DNA from 3 places in the Kitasatospora sp. NPDC001664 genome. Region 2 is predicted to be linked to each of the others. Evidence: riboswitches for the same ligand, from Rfam matches in the RefSeq annotation. Region 2 holds a riboswitch; each other region holds the start of a gene.
The links. Region 2 has a riboswitch for cyclic di-AMP ahead of ACWCYY_RS05510 (hypothetical protein). Riboswitches for the same ligand answer to the same signal wherever they lie in the genome.
Positions count from the first base shown of each region.

Region 1: it holds a riboswitch for cyclic di-AMP, as region 2 does, so the genes downstream of both, ACWCYY_RS19820 (NlpC/P60 family protein) here and ACWCYY_RS05510 (hypothetical protein) in region 2, are expected to answer to the same signal.
Region 3: it holds a riboswitch for cyclic di-AMP, as region 2 does, so the genes downstream of both, ACWCYY_RS32260 (transglycosylase family protein) here and ACWCYY_RS05510 (hypothetical protein) in region 2, are expected to answer to the same signal.

Region 1 covers NZ_JBSFGS010000013.1:73,800-79,280, reverse strand. The annotation lists gene ACWCYY_RS19840 (rhomboid family intramembrane serine protease) at 1-340, opposite strand, end outside; gene ACWCYY_RS19835 (hypothetical protein) at 535-798, shown strand; gene ACWCYY_RS19830 (NYN domain-containing protein) at 1,128-2,429, shown strand; gene ACWCYY_RS19825 (C40 family peptidase) at 2,625-3,656, shown strand; cyclic di-AMP (ydaO/yuaA leader) riboswitch at 4,029-4,190, shown strand; gene ACWCYY_RS19820 (NlpC/P60 family protein) at 4,252-5,307, shown strand.
Region 2 covers NZ_JBSFGS010000003.1:153,699-159,179, reverse strand. The annotation lists gene ACWCYY_RS05520 (SpoIIE family protein phosphatase) at 1-1,164, shown strand, start outside; gene ACWCYY_RS05515 (cupredoxin domain-containing protein) at 1,165-1,671, opposite strand; gene ACWCYY_RS05510 (hypothetical protein) at 1,789-3,192, opposite strand; cyclic di-AMP (ydaO/yuaA leader) riboswitch at 3,196-3,332, opposite strand; gene ACWCYY_RS05505 (GNAT family N-acetyltransferase) at 3,524-3,940, opposite strand; gene ACWCYY_RS05500 (bpX6 domain-containing protein) at 4,003-5,481, opposite strand, start outside.
Region 3 covers NZ_JBSFGS010000029.1:63,975-69,455, reverse strand. The annotation lists gene ACWCYY_RS32270 (sirohydrochlorin chelatase) at 1-583, shown strand, start outside; gene ACWCYY_RS32265 (hypothetical protein) at 673-2,772, opposite strand; cyclic di-AMP (ydaO/yuaA leader) riboswitch at 2,964-3,164, shown strand; gene ACWCYY_RS32260 (transglycosylase family protein) at 3,151-4,302, shown strand; gene ACWCYY_RS32255 (hypothetical protein) at 4,369-4,572, shown strand; gene ACWCYY_RS32250 (LacI family DNA-binding transcriptional regulator) at 4,624-5,481, opposite strand, start outside.

The sequences.
Region 1 (5,481 bases), on a different contig from region 2:
GCACGAACAGACCGGTCAGCGGCGAGAGCAGCACCAGCTTGTGCGGCGAGGGCACCGGCGGCGGGCAGTCCGCCGACGCGGGCGGCAGCTGCCGGAGCCGGTCCTGCGTCAGCGGACGGTTCGCCAGCAGCTCGGCGGGGACGGCCCCCCAGCGCTGTTCGTAGCGCTGCTCGGCGCAGACCCGGGCCGGGCCGGTGCCGTAGCGGGGGTTGAGGCCGGCGCTGGGGGAGACCAGCAGGACCAGCAGGCTCAGGCCGATCAGCGTCCAGGTGACCACGGGGACCCGTTCCGGCGGGCGGAGGTCGCGGGTGCCGGGCGGGTCCAGGACGGGGGTGGCCATGGGTGCAGGCATTCCTCCGGGGCCGGTCCGGCACACCCGGGCCTGCTGCATGTGGGGGACCCGCCGGGCGGGCCGTAATCCGTCGGACCGGATCGCGGACGCCCGGTCCGCGGGCACCCGGCCAGGCAATAGGCTTGGCCTCCCGGACCCTGGGTGACCGCCGATCGCGCGGCACCAACGAGAGGACTTGGCACATGACCATCGCACTCCCCACCGCCGAGACCCGCTGGCGTTGCACGCTCTGCGGCAACCTCACCCGCTTCGACGTGACCCGCTCCGCCCGGACGGTGGAGTTCCTCCACTTCGACCTGGCCGGTGAGTCCAAGGTGGAGGAGACCGAGGTGCTCGCCGAGACCGTCGAGTCGGTCCGCTGCCGCTGGTGCAACGCGGTCGACCAGGTCGAGCTGGTGGCCCGTCCGGGGGCGGAGGACGCCGCCGCGGAGCAGCAGGACTCCTGAGATCGCGGGTGCCCCGGCCCGCCCGGCGTGTGGCGCGTGTCGGGCCGGGGCACGGTACCCGCGACAATTGCAGAGAGCGGTGTGTTTGAGGGCAGCGGCAACCGGCCGTGCGGACCCCGCGCAGCAGGATCGGAGCCGAGGACGTGGTGGACGCAGCCAGGGGGACAGCTGAACCGCAGGGGCAGCGACCCCCGGCGGGGCCGGCCCCTGCGGCCGCCGCGTCCGAGGACCCCGCCACCGAGGACCCCGCCACCGAGGACCCCACCACCGCGGGCCCCACCGTCGAGGGCCCCGTACCGCAGGACGCCGAGCAGCCCCACGGTGAGCAGTTGGGCCGTCCGCTCCCGGAGGGCGTCCGCCACCGCGTGGTGGGCATCGCCGCCGACGCCCTCGGCGGCCTCCCCGCCGGTGAACTCCCGGCCTCGCTGCGGCAGTACGCCAAGTTCACCCCCGCCCGCCGGGCCAAGTACGCGGCCACCGCGCTGGCCGCCGCGCTGGAGGCGGACCCGGCCTTCCGGCAGCGGATAGCCGAACGCCTGCGGCTGGGTCAGCCCGATCTGGTGAAGGCGTTGGAGTCGGGCAGCGTGCCGGGCGCGGCCGATCCGATGGACGTGGCCGCCGCCGCCTACCTGGTCCGCCCGGCGGGCTGGGCCGCGCTGGTGGCGGAGGCCGGGGAGCAGGCCGAGCGGGCCGGCGCCGAGGGGGCGGCGGCCGAGGCCGAGCGGCTGGTGGAGAAGCTCCAGGAGGAGCTGGCGGAGGCCAGGGCCCACGCCCGGGCCGACCTCGACCGGCAGCGCGCCGAGGGCGAGGGGGTGCGGCGCGAGGCGGAGTCGCTGCGCAAGAAGGTGCGGAGCCTGGAGAGCGACACCCGGCGGGCGCAGGCCGAGGCCCGCAAGGCGCAGGCCGAGTTGGCGGAGGCCAGGGCCGCCGCGTCCGCCGAACTGAGCGCCGCCGAGGCGGAGTCCCGGCGGCTGCGGCACCGGATCACCGAGCTGGAGGGCGCGCTGGAGACCGGCCGCCGTTCGGTCCGGGAGGGCCGCAGCGTCGAGGACATGCGGCTGCGGCTGCTGCTGGACACGGTGCTGCAGTCGGCCCAGGGCCTCCAGCGGGAGCTGGCGCTGCCGGTGACGCAGCTCCATCCCGCCGATCTGGTGGACGCGGTGGTACCGGGCTCGGCCTCGCCGCACGACGTGGCCCGGCGGGCGCTGGCCGAGGACGATCCGGCGCTGCTGGACCAGTTGCTGGCGATCCCTCAGGTGCACCTGGTGGTGGACGGCTACAACGTGACGAAGACCGGGTACCCGACGCTGCCGCTGGAGCAGCAGCGGATGCGGCTGTTGGGCGGGCTGGCGATGCTGGCCCAGCGCACCCAGGCCGAGGTGACCTGCGTGTTCGACGGTCAGGACCTGGACGCTCCGGTCATCATGGCGCCGCCGCGCGGCGTGCGGGTGCGGTTCAGCCGGACCGGCGAGACGGCGGACGAGCTGATCCGCCGGCTGGTGCGGGCCGAGCCGCAGGGGCGGCCGGTGGTGGTGGTCTCCACCGACAAGGAGGTGGCGGACGGCGTGAAGAAGGCGGGTGCGCGCCCGGTCTCCTCGATGCTGCTGCTCCGGCGGCTGTCCAGGCCGTGAACTCTTCTGATGTCCGGTCAGGGGAGCGTGGCGCGTTTGTGTCCGTCTCGTGAAAGCCGCTGTGCGTAGGGAAGTTCGTCCCGGTAGGGGAGTGGCGCGACGGCTCCTGACTCACTAGGGTCAGGCGTCAAACCTATTTTCTGGACTATCGCTCGAACGGGTGGGCGTCCAGGAGTGCTGAAGGAGTTCGTCACCTTGGCTTCCCACCGCCGTCCCAAGCAGCCGAGCCGCGCACGGGTCATCGTGCTCACCGCCGCCGCTGCGACCGCGGTCGCCGTCTCCGCCCAGTCCGGTGCCTACGCGGCCCCCGCGAAGCCGACCAAGGACGAGGTCAAGGCCCAGGTCGACAAGCTCTACGAAGAGGGCGAGCAGGCCGCCGAGCGCTACAACGGCGCCAAGGAGCGGGCCGACCAGCTGCGCAAGCAGGCCGACCAGCTGCAGGACCAGGTGGCCCGCGGCCAGGAGCAGATGACGCAGCTCCAGACCGGCCTGGCCGCCGTGGCGGCGGACGAGTACCGCAACGGCGGGGTCGACCCGTCGGTGGCGCTGATGCTCGCCTCCGACCCGGACGGCTACCTGAGCAAGGCCTCCAGCGCCGACCAGGTCAACCAGACCCAGGCGCAGACCCTGCGCTCGCTCCAGGACCAGCAGCGCCGGCTGGACCAGCAGAAGGCCGAGGCCGCCTCGGTGCTGGCCGAGCTGGACCGCAACACCAAGGCCCTGAACGACTCCAAGAACGAGGTCCAGCGCAAGCTGCAGGAGGCCAAGAACCTCCTCAACCAGCTGAGCGCCGCCGACCGCGCCGCCATCACCAGCGGCGACCGCTCCTCCCGCGGTGCCACCCGGATCGACCCGAGCACCCTGCCGCCGGCCGCCGGCTACGCGGGCGTCGCGATGAACGCCGCGCTCAGCAAGCAGGGCCGCGCGTACGTCTGGGGCGCCACCGGCCCGAACAACTTCGACTGCTCCGGCCTGATGGTCTGGGCCTACGCGCAGGCCGGCGTCTCGCTGCCGCGCACCTCGCAGTCGCAGGCCAGCGTCGGCACCAACGTGGGCAACGACGTGGCCAACGCCCAGCCGGGCGACCTGATCATCTATCACAGCGACGCGCACCACGTCGGCATGTACATCGGCAACGGCATGATGGTGCACGCGCCGCGCACCGGTGACGTGGTCAAGGTGGCCCCCGCCAACGTGATGCCGATCAAGACCATCCGCCGCGTCTGACGGCCGGTCAGCCGAGCACGGCATAACGGACATCTGGTGTGAGCCGGGGCAACTGACGCCCCGTGACACGCCCGGGCCCGCCGGAATCCCGCTGTGATGTGGGACACCTCCGGCGGGCCCTCCGTCGTCTCCGGAGGGCGAAATCTCAGCTCACCGTGCATTCGTGATCACGGTCGGTCGCAATCACAAATGCACTTGGACTTTCTTCCGTCTTTTTTCTTACAAGGATTTGAACCGATCACGGTTGGGTTACTAGGGTCATTGTCGAACCACCGCACTGTCGATCGTCCAGCCTGGGCGGCGGCGGTGGTTACCGCCGAGTTCGAGACGCAGCGGGGCAGGGAGAGTTGACTGCCCGACAGGGGACCCCCGAGGGGGTGGCTGCCGATCGGAGCCGGGGAACCACGTTCCTCGGGGTGAATCGGCGTCAGGCCGGCCGGTCCGTCGCGAGACGGTGCGGGGGTGAGACGTCGTAGGGCTACCTTCCAGCCCGAACCCGTCAGCTCACCCGGTAGGCGGACGTAGGAAGAAGGAGCCCGCCTTCGTGGCGTCCCATCGTCGTCCCAAGCCTGCCAGTCGTACCCGCGTCTCGATCATGACGGCCGCCGCTGCCGCCGCCGTGGTCCTCTCCAGCCAGACCGGAGCGCACGCCGACCCGCAGCCCTCCAAGGACGAGGTCAAGAGCCAGATCGACCAGCTCAACGAGCAGGCCGAGGTCACGACCGAGCAGTTCAACGCGAACACCGAGAAGCAGCAGGCCCTGCAGACCCAGGTCGGCCACCTCCAGGACGAGGTGGCGCGCGGTCAGGAGCAGGTGAACGCCCTCCAGGCCAGCCTCGGTGAGATCGCCGCCGAGCAGTACCGCAGCGGTGGGATATCCCCGACCGTCCAGCTGATGCTCTCCAGCAGCCCGGACGCCTTCCTCGGCCAGGCCGGTGCGATCAACCAGGTCGGCGTCTCGCAGGCCGACGCGCTGAAGCAGCTGAAGACCGAGCAGGACAAGCTCGACCAGCAGAAGGCCGAGACCCAGGGCAAGCTGGCCGACCTGGAGAAGACCAGCCAGCAGCTGAAGGCCCAGAAGGAGGACGTCCAGGGCAAGTTGGCGAAGGCCCAGGCCCTGTACGACTCGCTGGACGCGGCCGAGAAGCAGAAGATCCGCGAGGCCGAGCAGAAGGCCGCCGCCGAGGCGAGCGCCAAGGCCGCCGCGGCGAAGTCCGCGGCCAAGCCGCAGTCCTCCGGCGGTGACGAGCGCGCCTCCCGTTCGGAGAGCCGCACCGACCTGAGCTCCCTCCCGGCCGGCTCCTTCGCCGCGACCGTGGTCGCCGCCGCCGAGGCGCAGATCGGCAAGCCCTACGGCTGGGGCGACACCGGCCCGGACTCCTTCGACTGCTCCGGCCTGATGGTCTGGTCGTTCAAGAAGGCCGGGATCTCGCTGCCGCGCACCTCGCAGTCGCAGGCCGGCGCCGGCACCAACATCGGCACCAACATCGCCGACGCCAAGCCCGGCGACCTGATCATCTACTACGGCGACCGGCACCACGTCGGCCTGTACGTCGGCGGCGGCCAGATCGTGCACGCCCCGCGCACCGGCACCCTGGTCCGGCACGAGTCCGCCACGGTGATGCCGATCAACGCGATCGTCCGGGTCTGACCCACCCGAACGTCCTACAGCCCGCAGGCCCGGCCCCGTGCCGGGCCTGCGGCGTTTCCCGACGGTGGATCAGCTGTCCGATTAGTGGTCAAATATTCGTCCCTGTAGGGGTTTGGACTAGATCGCCGCGACTCGCTAACGTCTGCCCCCGGACCTCCGTCAGGACGCCCGCCC
Region 2 (5,481 bases):
GGCGAGGGTCTGGTGGCCCGGGCCGCCGTCGCCATCGACAACGCCCGCCGCTACACCCGCGAGCACACCATGGCCGTCACCCTCCAGCGCAGCCTGCTGCCGGGCGGGCTGCCCGAGCAGGACGCCCTGGAGGTGGCCCGCCGCTACCTGCCCGCGCAGGCCGGTGTCGGCGGCGACTGGTTCGACGTCATCCCGCTGCCCGGGGCCCGGGTCGCACTGGTGGTCGGCGACGTGGTCGGGCACGGGCTGCACGCCGCCGCCACCATGGGACGGCTGCGCACAGCGGTGCACAACTTCTCCTCCCTCGACCTGCCGCCGGACGAACTCCTCGGCCTGATGGACGACTTGGTCAACCGGATCGACCAGGAGCAGTCCGCCGACCACGACAAGGCGCCGATCACCGGAGCCACCTGCCTGTACGCGGTCTACGACCCGGTCTCGCGGCGCTGCACCGTGGCGCGGGCCGGGCACCTGCCGCCGGCGGTGGTCCACCCCGACGGCACGGTGGAGTTCCCGGACGTCCCCGCCGGCCCCCCGCTCGGCCTGGTCGGCCTGCCCTTCGAGACGGCGGAGCTGGACCTGCCCGAGGGCTCCAAGCTGGTCCTCTACACCGACGGCCTGGTCGAGGTCCGCGGCCACGACATCGACCGCGGGCTCGACCAGCTGGCCGCCGCCCTCGCCCGCCCGGACCGCGACCCGGAGCAGACCTGCGAGGACGTGCTCGGCGCCCTGCCGTCCACCGCCCCGACCGACGACGTCGCCCTGCTGGTCGCCCGCACGCGCGCCCTGACCGACCGTCAGGTCCGGGTCTGGGACGTGCCCGCGGAGCCCACCGCCGTGCGCACGGTCCGCGCGGAGGTGGCGCGGCTGCTGACCGACTGGGGCCTGGACGAGCTCGCCTTCACCACCGAACTGATCCTCAGCGAGCTGGTCACCAACGCCATCCGCTACGGCCGCGCCCCGATCAAGGTCCGTCTGCTCCGCACCCGCACCCTGGTCTGCGAGGTCTGGGACGGCAGCGGCACCTCCCCCCACCTGCGGTACGCGGCCACCACCGACGAGGGCGGGCGCGGGCTCTTCCTGGTCGCCCAGTGCTCCGACCGCTGGGGCACCAGGTACACCGGCAGCGGCAAGGTCATCTGGGCCGAGCAGCGGCTGCCCTGATCAGCGGACCGTCAGGGTGCCCTTCATGGTGGTCGGGTGCAGCGTGCAGAAGAAGGGGTAACTCCCGGGCGTGGACGGGGCGGTGATGGTCTTGGACTGCCCCCGGGAGAGGGTCCCGGTGTCGAAGCCGCCGCTGCCCGTCGCGGTGAGCGTGTGCGGGGTGCCGTCCTGGTTGGTCACGGTGATCCTGGCCCCCGGCGCGACGGTGAGCTCGGCCGGGGTGAAGGTGAAGTCGCGGATGACGACGGTGGTGACGGTCGCCGCCGTGGAGGCGCCGGCCGACGGGCTCGCCGAAGCCGAAGCCGAGGCCGTTGCGGAAGCGGAGGCGGTGGCCGTGGCGGAGCGGGAAGCCGACGGGCTGGCCGAGGCCGTGGCGGCGGGGGTGGGCGTCGTACTGGGCCCGCCCCCGCCGTCCTTGTCGTCCGAGCAACCCGCCGCCCCGAGCAGGAGCACAGCTGCGGCCGCGGCGCACCGACGGGCACGGCCGGTGGTAGGGCGGATCGGCATCGGATCATCCTCCGGGGTGCGGCCTGGGTCGGGCCGGACCATCAGCGCACACCCGACGTGCCGTCACGCCGCCGCCCCTCCGACCGCGGCCGAAGTTCACCCGACCGGCGGGTGGGGTCAGCGCTGGAGGGCCGTGTTCAGGGTCTGCCAGAGCGGCTTGGTGGCGTAGGGGATCATGTCCTCGGCGTAGTACCACCAGAAGTGGCCGCCCACGTAGTAGGGAAGGTCGATCTTCAGGCCGTAGTAGTACGTCAGCATGGCCTGGGCCGCCGCCTGGGTGGAGGAGGTCGCGGCGTCGGGGAGGCCGATCTCGCCGAAGCCGAGCTTGGCGTTCGGGTAGAGCGCGTGCAGCTGCTGGAAGTAGGAGGTCCAAGTCGCCGCGCTGGGGCGGATGTTGTTGCACTGACCCTCGTAGTAGCTGAGGGTCACGTAGTCCAGGCCGTTGCGCATGTCCTCCGGGACGTACTGCCTGGTGAAGGCCAGCGGGTCGAGCTCCGAGGGGCCGTTGCCGCAGCCGATGTCGTAGTAGAGGGTCAGCGCGCTGCGCTTGCCGGCCGCCTCGACCTGGCGGTAGGCATCGGTGATCTTGGTGGAGACGTCGGCGTAGCTACCGAGCCAGTTGCCGTTGACCTCGTTGCCGATCTCCCAGACGTCCACCTTGCCGCCGAAGGCGTTCAGGTACTGGGCGACGCGGTCGTGGTAGGCCTGGGGCGAGAAGCTCTTGACGAACTCGGAGTCCAGGATCTCGCCCATGAGGTAGCTGACGGGCTGGAGTTGGTCGACCGCCGCGCTGTAGGAGCTCGGGCCCTCGGTCTCGTCGAAGACCAGGCGGGTGGTCGGGGTGCGCGCCAGGTGGCGCGAGGAGTCCACGATGGCGGAGAGCTTGGAGACGTCGTCGACGGTGACGCCGTAGAGCGGGTCCGGCAGCGCGCGCATGCCTGCGGGCGTGGTGGGCGCCACCGTCGGGGTCGGGCTCGGGGTGGGCGTTGGCGTGAGGGTCGGGCTCGGGGTCGGGGTGGGCGTCGGCGTCGGCGTCGGACTCGGCGTCGGCGTCGGACTCGGCGAGGGCGTCGGCGTGGGGGTGGGGCTGGGCGTCGGGGTGGGAGTCGGCGCCGTGCCCACGGTCAGGGTGTGGGTGGGCAGGTTGTGCCAGCGGCCGTCGAGGCCCCGCCAGCGGCCGAACTCCGTGTAGGTGCCGGCCGGCAGGTCGAGTGCGCCGGTGGTGACGGTGGTTCCGCTCGGGCAGATCCGGACGTTCCGGGCCGCGCCGGGGAAGTCGGTCCGGCGGCCGGCCGCGTCGCGGACGGCGACCCCGACGCTGTCCGCGGTGAAGCAGCGCGAGGAGTGCACGGCGAGCGAGGCCGTGACCGAGGGTCCGGTGACCGCCGGGGCCGGGGTGATCCGGTCCTCGACGACGGTCGGACCGCTGGCGGACGCCTGGGTGCTGACCAGGAGGGGAAGGGCGAGCAGGCCGGCTGCGGCCACCGCGCCGACCCGTACAGGGGTGGCAGAAAAGCGCATGGACAGGTTCCTCTGCGACGCCTGCGAGGTGAGCTGTCGGGTTCGGACCGGAGGTACGGCCCGGCCGCGGCTGTGGGAGCGGCTTCACCCCGAGCCTGCGGCGGCCACCGCGAACGCACGGGCGCTGGCGGGGGGCAGCAGGCGGCTGACCTGGTTCCCCCGCTCCCGTCCGTGTCCGTGCTCGAAAGACCACCGGCGGGTGGACGGGATTCGGCGGCCCACCGGAGGGGCCCGCGCGGAGCGGGCGACTCGGAGCAGGCTAGCAGCCGTTCCGACGCGTACAAGTCAGTGAGCGGTGCTGTAGCGCAGCTCACAGACCGGACGCGCCGGTTCAGGCCGTCCGGTGCCGGGAACGCAGACCGGCCGGGGTGGGGCGGAAGCCGCAGGCCCCCTCGTAGAAGCCGGCGTTCTCCGGCTCGTAGTCCACGTGCACCCAGTCGCAACCGGCGCGGAAGGCCTCCTCGGCCACCGCGTCGACCAACCGCTTTCCGATGCCGAGGCGTTGGTGGTCGGGGTGGACGGCGGTGTCCAGCACGAAGGCGTGCCTGCCGCCGTCCCAGACCGCGTGGACGAAGCCGACCAGACGGTCGGCCTCGAAGGCACCGACCCAGGTGAGGCTGTGCCGCTCCAGCCGACTCGCCCACGGCGTGACGCCGGGCCCGGCGTCCGCGCCGAACGCCCGCGCGTGCAGCTCGGACAGCTCCCGGTCGTCGACTCCGAACCGAACCCTCAACTCGACTACGGCCACGCTGATGTCACTCGCCCTCTCGCTCGACGCCCGTCGGGCGACGGCGACCAGCCTAGGGGCGGTCAGCGGGTGCCCGTGACGCGGAGGGAGGCCCGGAGGGTGGTGCCGTCCGTGCTGGTGGCCAGGATGCGGCCGGAGCGGTGCCAGTAGGTGACCGCGTCCGCGTGCTGCCGCAGCCCCGGGGCATGACGGAGGTCGGCCCCGGGGAAGTGGACGGTCGCCGCCGGGACGGCGCTCGGACCGCTGCCCGCGTGGAGCAGGATGCCGGTGCCCGCGGCGTCGATGGCCGGGAGGGCCCAGTGGTCGCCGTCACCGATCGGGCCGGACGGCTCGGCGGCCGCGAGCCGGTGGCCGGGGCCGGTGCCGGTCACCAGCCGCAGGACGGTGCTGTCGTCGTCCGACGGTCCGTCGGCCTCGGGCAGCTCGGCGGCGAGCAACCCCCCGGCCGCCAAGGGGACGGACTGCAGCGGCTGGTAGCCCTCCAGCCGCTGCCGGGAGCGCAGTTGCCAGCCCGGCAGCTCCCAGTGCCAGAGTTCGAGCAGGGGTGAGCCGTCGGGCAGCGCCGACGCCACGACCGCCGCGCAGCCGTCGGCCGAGCGGGCCACGTCGCTCACCAGCCTCTCCTCGCGCCCGAGTTCGCGCCAGACCGCGGTCGGTCCGGAGGCGAGGGCGTCCAGCACCACGATGCCGTCGCCGTCAGCGGTGATCAGGTGGCGGCCGTCGTAGGAGCGGGCCATCCGGGAGGCGCGCAGGGTCGTCCAGGGCCGGACGGTGTGGGTGGCGAGGTCCAGCCGCGAGACCTCGCGGGTCTGCCCGTAGGAGGCCACCAGCAGGGCGGACCCGCCGTGGTCGGCGAGCACCAACTGGTCGGCGGGCACGTCCCAGTGGGCCTTGGTACGACCGTCCGGGGTGAGCAGCCGCACGCCCGCCTGGCCGCAGGCGACCAGGACGGAGCCGGAGACCAGCAGGGCGGCGTCCAGCACCGGCAGCGTGCCGGGGCGGTCGGCGGCAGTGTGCCCGACGGCCCCCGAGGCGCCGCGCGTGGCCGGTCGGCGGCGTGGCTTGGCGAGGTCGGCCGCCACCAGCGGGTCGGCCCGACCGAGCAGCCGTTGGTGACGGGCCCGCTCCTCCCGCTCGGGGAGGGTGCCGCCGAGGCCGCCGTCGCGGACCACCGCGCGGGCCGCCGCCGTGGCCAGCTCGCGGTCCACCGCCGGGTCGGCGGCGGGCAGTTGGGCCAGCCCGGCGGCCAGCACCGAGCGGCCGGTGAGGGCCGGGTCCCCCGTACTGTCGAGCACGGCCAGCGCGAGTGCCCGGGTGGCGTCGCCCGCGCCCAGCGCCAGCAGGTAGGGCAGGGCGCGGCTGCGGGTCGGGCCGCCGAGGGCGACCGCCGCGCTGAGGTCGGCGGCGGCCGAGGGGCGCAGGGCCGGGTCCGGCCAGAGTGCCTCGGCCGCTCCCAGCCGGTCGCCGGACGCGCGACGGTCCTCCGCCCAGGCAGAGCGCAACTCCCGTGCCGCGTCCGGGTCTTCGGCCGAGAGCAGCTC
Region 3 (5,481 bases), on a different contig from region 2:
CCGGGCCGCCGAGGCCGGGCTGCCCGCCCCGGTGCTGGTGCCCCTCCTCCCGGGCCCGCACGGCTTCCTGACCGGCCTTCACGAGCTGGCCGCCGCGCACGGCGCCGTCGTGACGGACGTGCTCGGCCCGCACCCGCTGCTGGCCGAGGCCGTCCACGTCCGCCTCTCCGAGGCCGGGCTGGCCCGGGCCGACCGGGCCCGGCTGTTCGCCATCGCGACCGCCGCGGACGGCATCGTGCTCACCACCGCCGGCGGTGAGGACGCCGCCCAGGCCGCCGAGATTACCGGCGTGCTGCTGGCCGCCCGCCTGGCCGTCCCGGTGGTCGGCGCCGCGCTCGACGTTCCCGGCTCGGTGCTGGCGGCCGTCAACCACCTGAAGGCGACCGGCTCCCAGCGCCCCGCGCTGGCCCCGCTGGTGATCGGCCCCGAGGCCGACCCGGAGCTGCTGGCCACCGCCGCCGAGGAGGCGGACTGCCCCAGCGCCGCCCCGCTCGGCGCCTACCCGGCCGTCGGCCAGCTGATCGCCTCGGCGTACCTGGCAGCGCTCCCGCAGCCCGCCTTCGAGGAGCAGCCGGAGGCCTGACACCCCGACAGCACGAGGGGCCCCGTACGGTGTGCAACCGTACGGGGCCCCCTCGCGTCCGTCCCCGTGTGGACTCCGCGACCCAGGACTCAGGAGAGCGGCGCCGCGTCCCGCAGCGCGATCCTCGGGGTGACCACGGCGCGCGGTGGAACGGCGCTGGTGGTCGGGGTCGGCGCGCCCGAGAGGTGGATCTCCTGGGCCTGGTCCGCCCCGGCCCTGCGCAGCACCACCCGCTTCGGGGTCGGCAGCTTCGGGTCGATCCAGAGCTCGGTGCCGCTGAACTCGCAGTCCAGGATGGCGATGTCCTCCGGTGCCCCGCCGTCCACCGCGCGCAGCGCGACCCCGGCCTTCCGGTATCCCGTGAACTTGCTGCGCGTCACCTGGACGGTCTCGCCCGGGAGTTGGTGCAGCGCGGTGGAGACGGCGTAGTCCGACTGCCCGGCCGCGTCGATCAGCAGGCCGTCGAAGACGGTGCCCTTGTCCCGGCCGAGCGCGTGGATCGCCACTCCGCCGGCCGCGTTGCCGTACAGGACGGTTCCGTTGTAGTCGAAGTCGTTCAGGTAGGCGCCGTGCTCGATGCCCCAGCCGCCGTTGTGGTAGGCCACGAACTGGCCCACGGTGTGGTGGAATTCGGCGTTCAGCCAGACGAAGATGCCGTTCTCCAGGTTGTTGTGGGCCAGGCAGCGCTCGAAGGTCCACACCCCTTCGCTGGTCTCCGGCCACTCGTAGCCGGAGGCGCCGTTGGCGCCCTGGACGCCGACCGCCACGCAGTCCCGGGCCACCCCGCCCTTGCCCGCGCCGAGGCTGAAGCCGGTCAGCCGGTAGCCGCGCGGGTTGGGGTCGAACTGGGTGCGGGAGGCCACGCAGGCGTCGTAGGTGATGTCGTTGGAGGGCCCCTGGGGGGTGCGGGTGTCCAGCGGACCGTCCCACCAGTAGGCGTCCTCCCAGGTCTGGTGGGCGATGCAGGAGCGGAAGGTGATGCCGTGGCAGTTGTGCGGCACGAAGGCGTGGCTGCCGGTGTCGCGGACCACCACGCCCTCCACCACGGTGCCCCGGGTGGTGTCGCCGAGCATGTGGAAGTGCAACCCGTACCGGCCGAGCACCGGCTCGGTGACGGGCTTGCCGGCCCACTTCTCCTTGCCGGCCGACCTCGGGCCCATCCAGCGCAGCGCGGCGTAGCGGACGTCGGCCCGCTGGTTGCTGGTGATGTGGACGTGGGCCCGGCCCTTCTCGGTGCCCTCGACCCGGACGTTGCGGGTCAGGTTGAGCACCTCGGCGCCGACGCTCACCCCGCCGCCGGTGGTGACCTTGGGGTGGGCGTACTTGAGCGGGCCGTCCAGGCTGACGGTGGATCCGTTGACGGCGGTGACGGTGCGGTGGTCGTAGCGCTCGGAGAAGCCCTCGGCGTCGGGCGTCCCGGTCGGGGTGACGGCGAGCTCGTCGCCGACCTGCCAGCCGGCCGGGGCGGCGGCCAGCCGGATGCTGGTGTCGCCGGCCTTCAGCGGGCCGGCCGCGCGGACCCAGGCGGTGCGCTGGGCGCCCGCCAGGCGGAGCCGGCCGGAGCCGGTGACCCAGAGGCCGGTGTCGCTCTCCACCAGGGCCATCCCGCCGCCCTGGAAGCGTCCCTCGTCGACCGCGGGGAAGCGGACGGCGTGGACGGTGGCGGCGTTCGACGGGGCGAGGGTGAGCGCGCCGCGGACCTCGACGTTGCCGTGCGAGGTGAGCGAAACCGGACGATCCGGGGCAAAGGTGAGCGAACCTGACGGTTCGACCAGGAGCGAACCCACCGTCACGTCGCCGTCCAGCAGCACGTGGTCGGTGATCCGCACCGCCGCGCCGGGGCGGGGCGCGGCGCCGCCGCTCCAGCCGGCCGGGTCGGACCAGCTCCGCGGCCGCACCGTCTCGGCGGGCGAGGCGGAGGCGGCGGCCGATTCGGTGGGCGAGGCCGAGGCGGACGGGCTGTCAGAGGCACCGGGCGAAGCACCGTGCGAATGCGAAGCTTCCGTCGGCGGCGGTGGCTTCGCCGCCGAGGGGGCGTCAGGACCGCTGCCGCTGCGCCGTACCACCTCCTCCACCCCGACCGCCGCCAGGGCGGTGCCGATCGCCAGGCCGATGAGGAGCTTCCGGCGACTGACCTTTGCCGATCCGTTGTCCGCCGGGCCCGACTGGGGCCCTCTCGCGTGCCGCATGACCCGAAGCATAGGCAAATCCCTTTGCTCGCAAGGAATTTGAACAGAATCGATCGGAATCGACATCCGGATCGACAGCTTCCGGTTCATGAAGAGTCGGTAAAGAAACCATGATCAGCATCACAGGGGTTTGCGGTTTCAACTTAACTCTGCCTAACGTGACGCCCTGTTCGTGACCACACGGACCCAGCCCCTCCGGAACGCCGAATCCTGCCGCCGGACGGGTCGGCAGCTCATCAGCACCGCGGCAGGGGCGGGGGAACCACAGGTAAGTCGCCTGGTTTTGGTCATGTATGACCGATTTCAGGCTTGGGGTGAAGCCGCGCTCAGGCACGGCCGGGCAACTCCAGCCCGAATCCGACAGCTCACCTCGCAGGCGTGGGAGAGGAACGCGTCTTCGTGCTGTCCAGCACCACTTCCAAGCGTGCCCGCCGACTCATCGCCGCCACCGGCGTCGTGGGCATCGGCCTCACCATCCCGACCCTCACCGCCGGCACCGCCTCGGCCGCCCCCGTCTCCGTGTGGGACAAGGTCGCCGCGTGCGAGTCCACCAACGACTGGTCGATCAACACCGGCAACGGCTTCTACGGCGGCCTGCAGTTCACCTCCAGCACCTGGGCCGAGTTCGGCGGCAAGCAGTACGCGCCGCAGGCCAACCAGGCCACCAAGGCGCAGCAGATCGCGGTCGCCGAGAAGGTGCTCGCCTCCCAGGGCCCCGGCGCCTGGCCGGTCTGCTCCGTCAAGGCGGGCCTGACCAAGGGCGGCGCCGCCGCCCAGGTCGACACCTCCTCGACCACCACCTCGGCCCCGAAGGCGGAGGCTCCCAAGGCCGCCGAGCAGCCCGCCGCCCAGCCGGCCGCGAAGCCCGCGGCCGCCAAGAGCTACACCGTGGTGGCCGGTGACTGGCTCTCCACCATCGCCCAGCAGCAGAACGTCGAGGGCGGCTGGGAGAAGCTCTACGAGCTGAACAAGGCTCAGCTCACCGAGGGCCCGGACATGATCTACCCGGGCCAGCAGCTGGTCCTGGGCAACGTCGCCCAGGCCGCCCCGGCCCCGGCTCCGGCCCCCAAGTCGACCGCCCCGCAGTCGGGTTCGGCCTCCACCGGCACCACCACCAAGGCGAAGAAGTCCGCCGCCGCGGCCGCCGAGCAGACCGCGACCGTCGCCACCGGCTCCAAGGCCGCCGCGATCAACTTCGCGCTCTCCAAGGTCGGCCAGGCCTACGTCTACGGCGGCAGCAGCAACGGCGGCTGGGACTGCTCCGGCCTGACCCAGGCGGCCTTCCGCCAGGCCGGGATCTCCCTGCCGCGGGTGGCCAACGACCAGGCGGACGCCGCCACCCGGGTCTCGCTGGACAACCTCCAGGCGGGCGACCTGCTGTTCTGGTCCAACAACGGCGCCAACTCCGGCGTCTACCACGTCGCCATCTACCTGGGCGGCGGCAAGTACGTCGAGGCGGCCAACCCCCGCGCCGGCGTGAAGACCGAGACCATCGCCAACTGGGCCCCCGACTTCGCGGGCCGCGTCTGACGACGGCATGAAGCCGTGCCCCCGGAGACCTGGTCGGCTCCGGGGGCACGGCCGTATCCTGCCGCCATGGCCAAGGTCAACGTCTCCCTGGAAGCCGACTTCGCGATCGAGCTGATGCTCCTCGCCGGCACCAAGAACCCGCAGGACGCCGTCGAGCTGATCCTGCGCGACTACCTCGTGCGCTCGCGCCGCACCGAGGCACGGACCGGCGACGCCGCCGACGAGGCGCGCCTCACCGAACCCAGGGGCGGTGTCGTCCAGGAGGGCTGACAGCACGGAGGGGCCCGGGGTCACGACGACCCCGGGCCCTTCTCGCGCGTCCTAACGCCCGTGCTGGCGCGGGCCGGTGGAGCCGCGCATGACCAGCTCGGGCTGGAACATGAACTCACCGCGCTGCGAGCCACTGCCGTTGACCTCCTCCAGCAGGGCGTCGACGGCGGCGGTGGCCATCGCCTCGACCGGCTGGCGGACGGTGGTGAGCGGCGGCTCGGTGAAGGCGATCAGCGGCGAGTCGTCGAAACCGACCACCGAGACGTCCTTCGGCACCGCCATCCCGCGCTGGCGGACCGCCCGGATCGCGCCGAGCGCCATCAGGTCGCTGCCGCAGACGATCGCGGTGCAGCCCTTGTCCAGCAGGGCGTTGGCCGCGGCGTGCCCGCCCTCCACGCTGAACAGCGTGTGGTGGACGTACTCGGCGGCCTGGTCCGGGCCGAGGCCGAGGTACTCGCCGACCGCGGCGGTGAAGCCCTCGATCTTGCGCAGCACCGGCACGTAGCGCCGCTGACCGACCGCCAGGCCGATCTTCTCGTGGCCGAGTTCGACCAGGTGCTGGACGGCCATCCACATCGCGGCCCGGTCGTCCGGCGAGATGAACGGCGCGGCGATCTTCTCGCTGTAGCCGTTGATCAGCACGAACGGCACCTGGCGGCCGGTCAGCTTGGCGTACCGGTCGTGGTCGGCGGTGGAGTCGGCGTGCAGGCCGGAGACGAAGACGATGCCCGCCACGCCCCGGTCGACCAGCATCTCCACCAGTTCGTCCTCGGTGGAGCCGCCCGGGGTCTGGGTGCAGAGCACCGGCGTGAAGCCGTGCCGGCTCAGCACCTGCTCGATCACCTGGGCCAGGGCGGGGAAGATCGGGTTGCTCAGCTCCGGCGTGATCAGGCCGATCAGGCCGGCGCT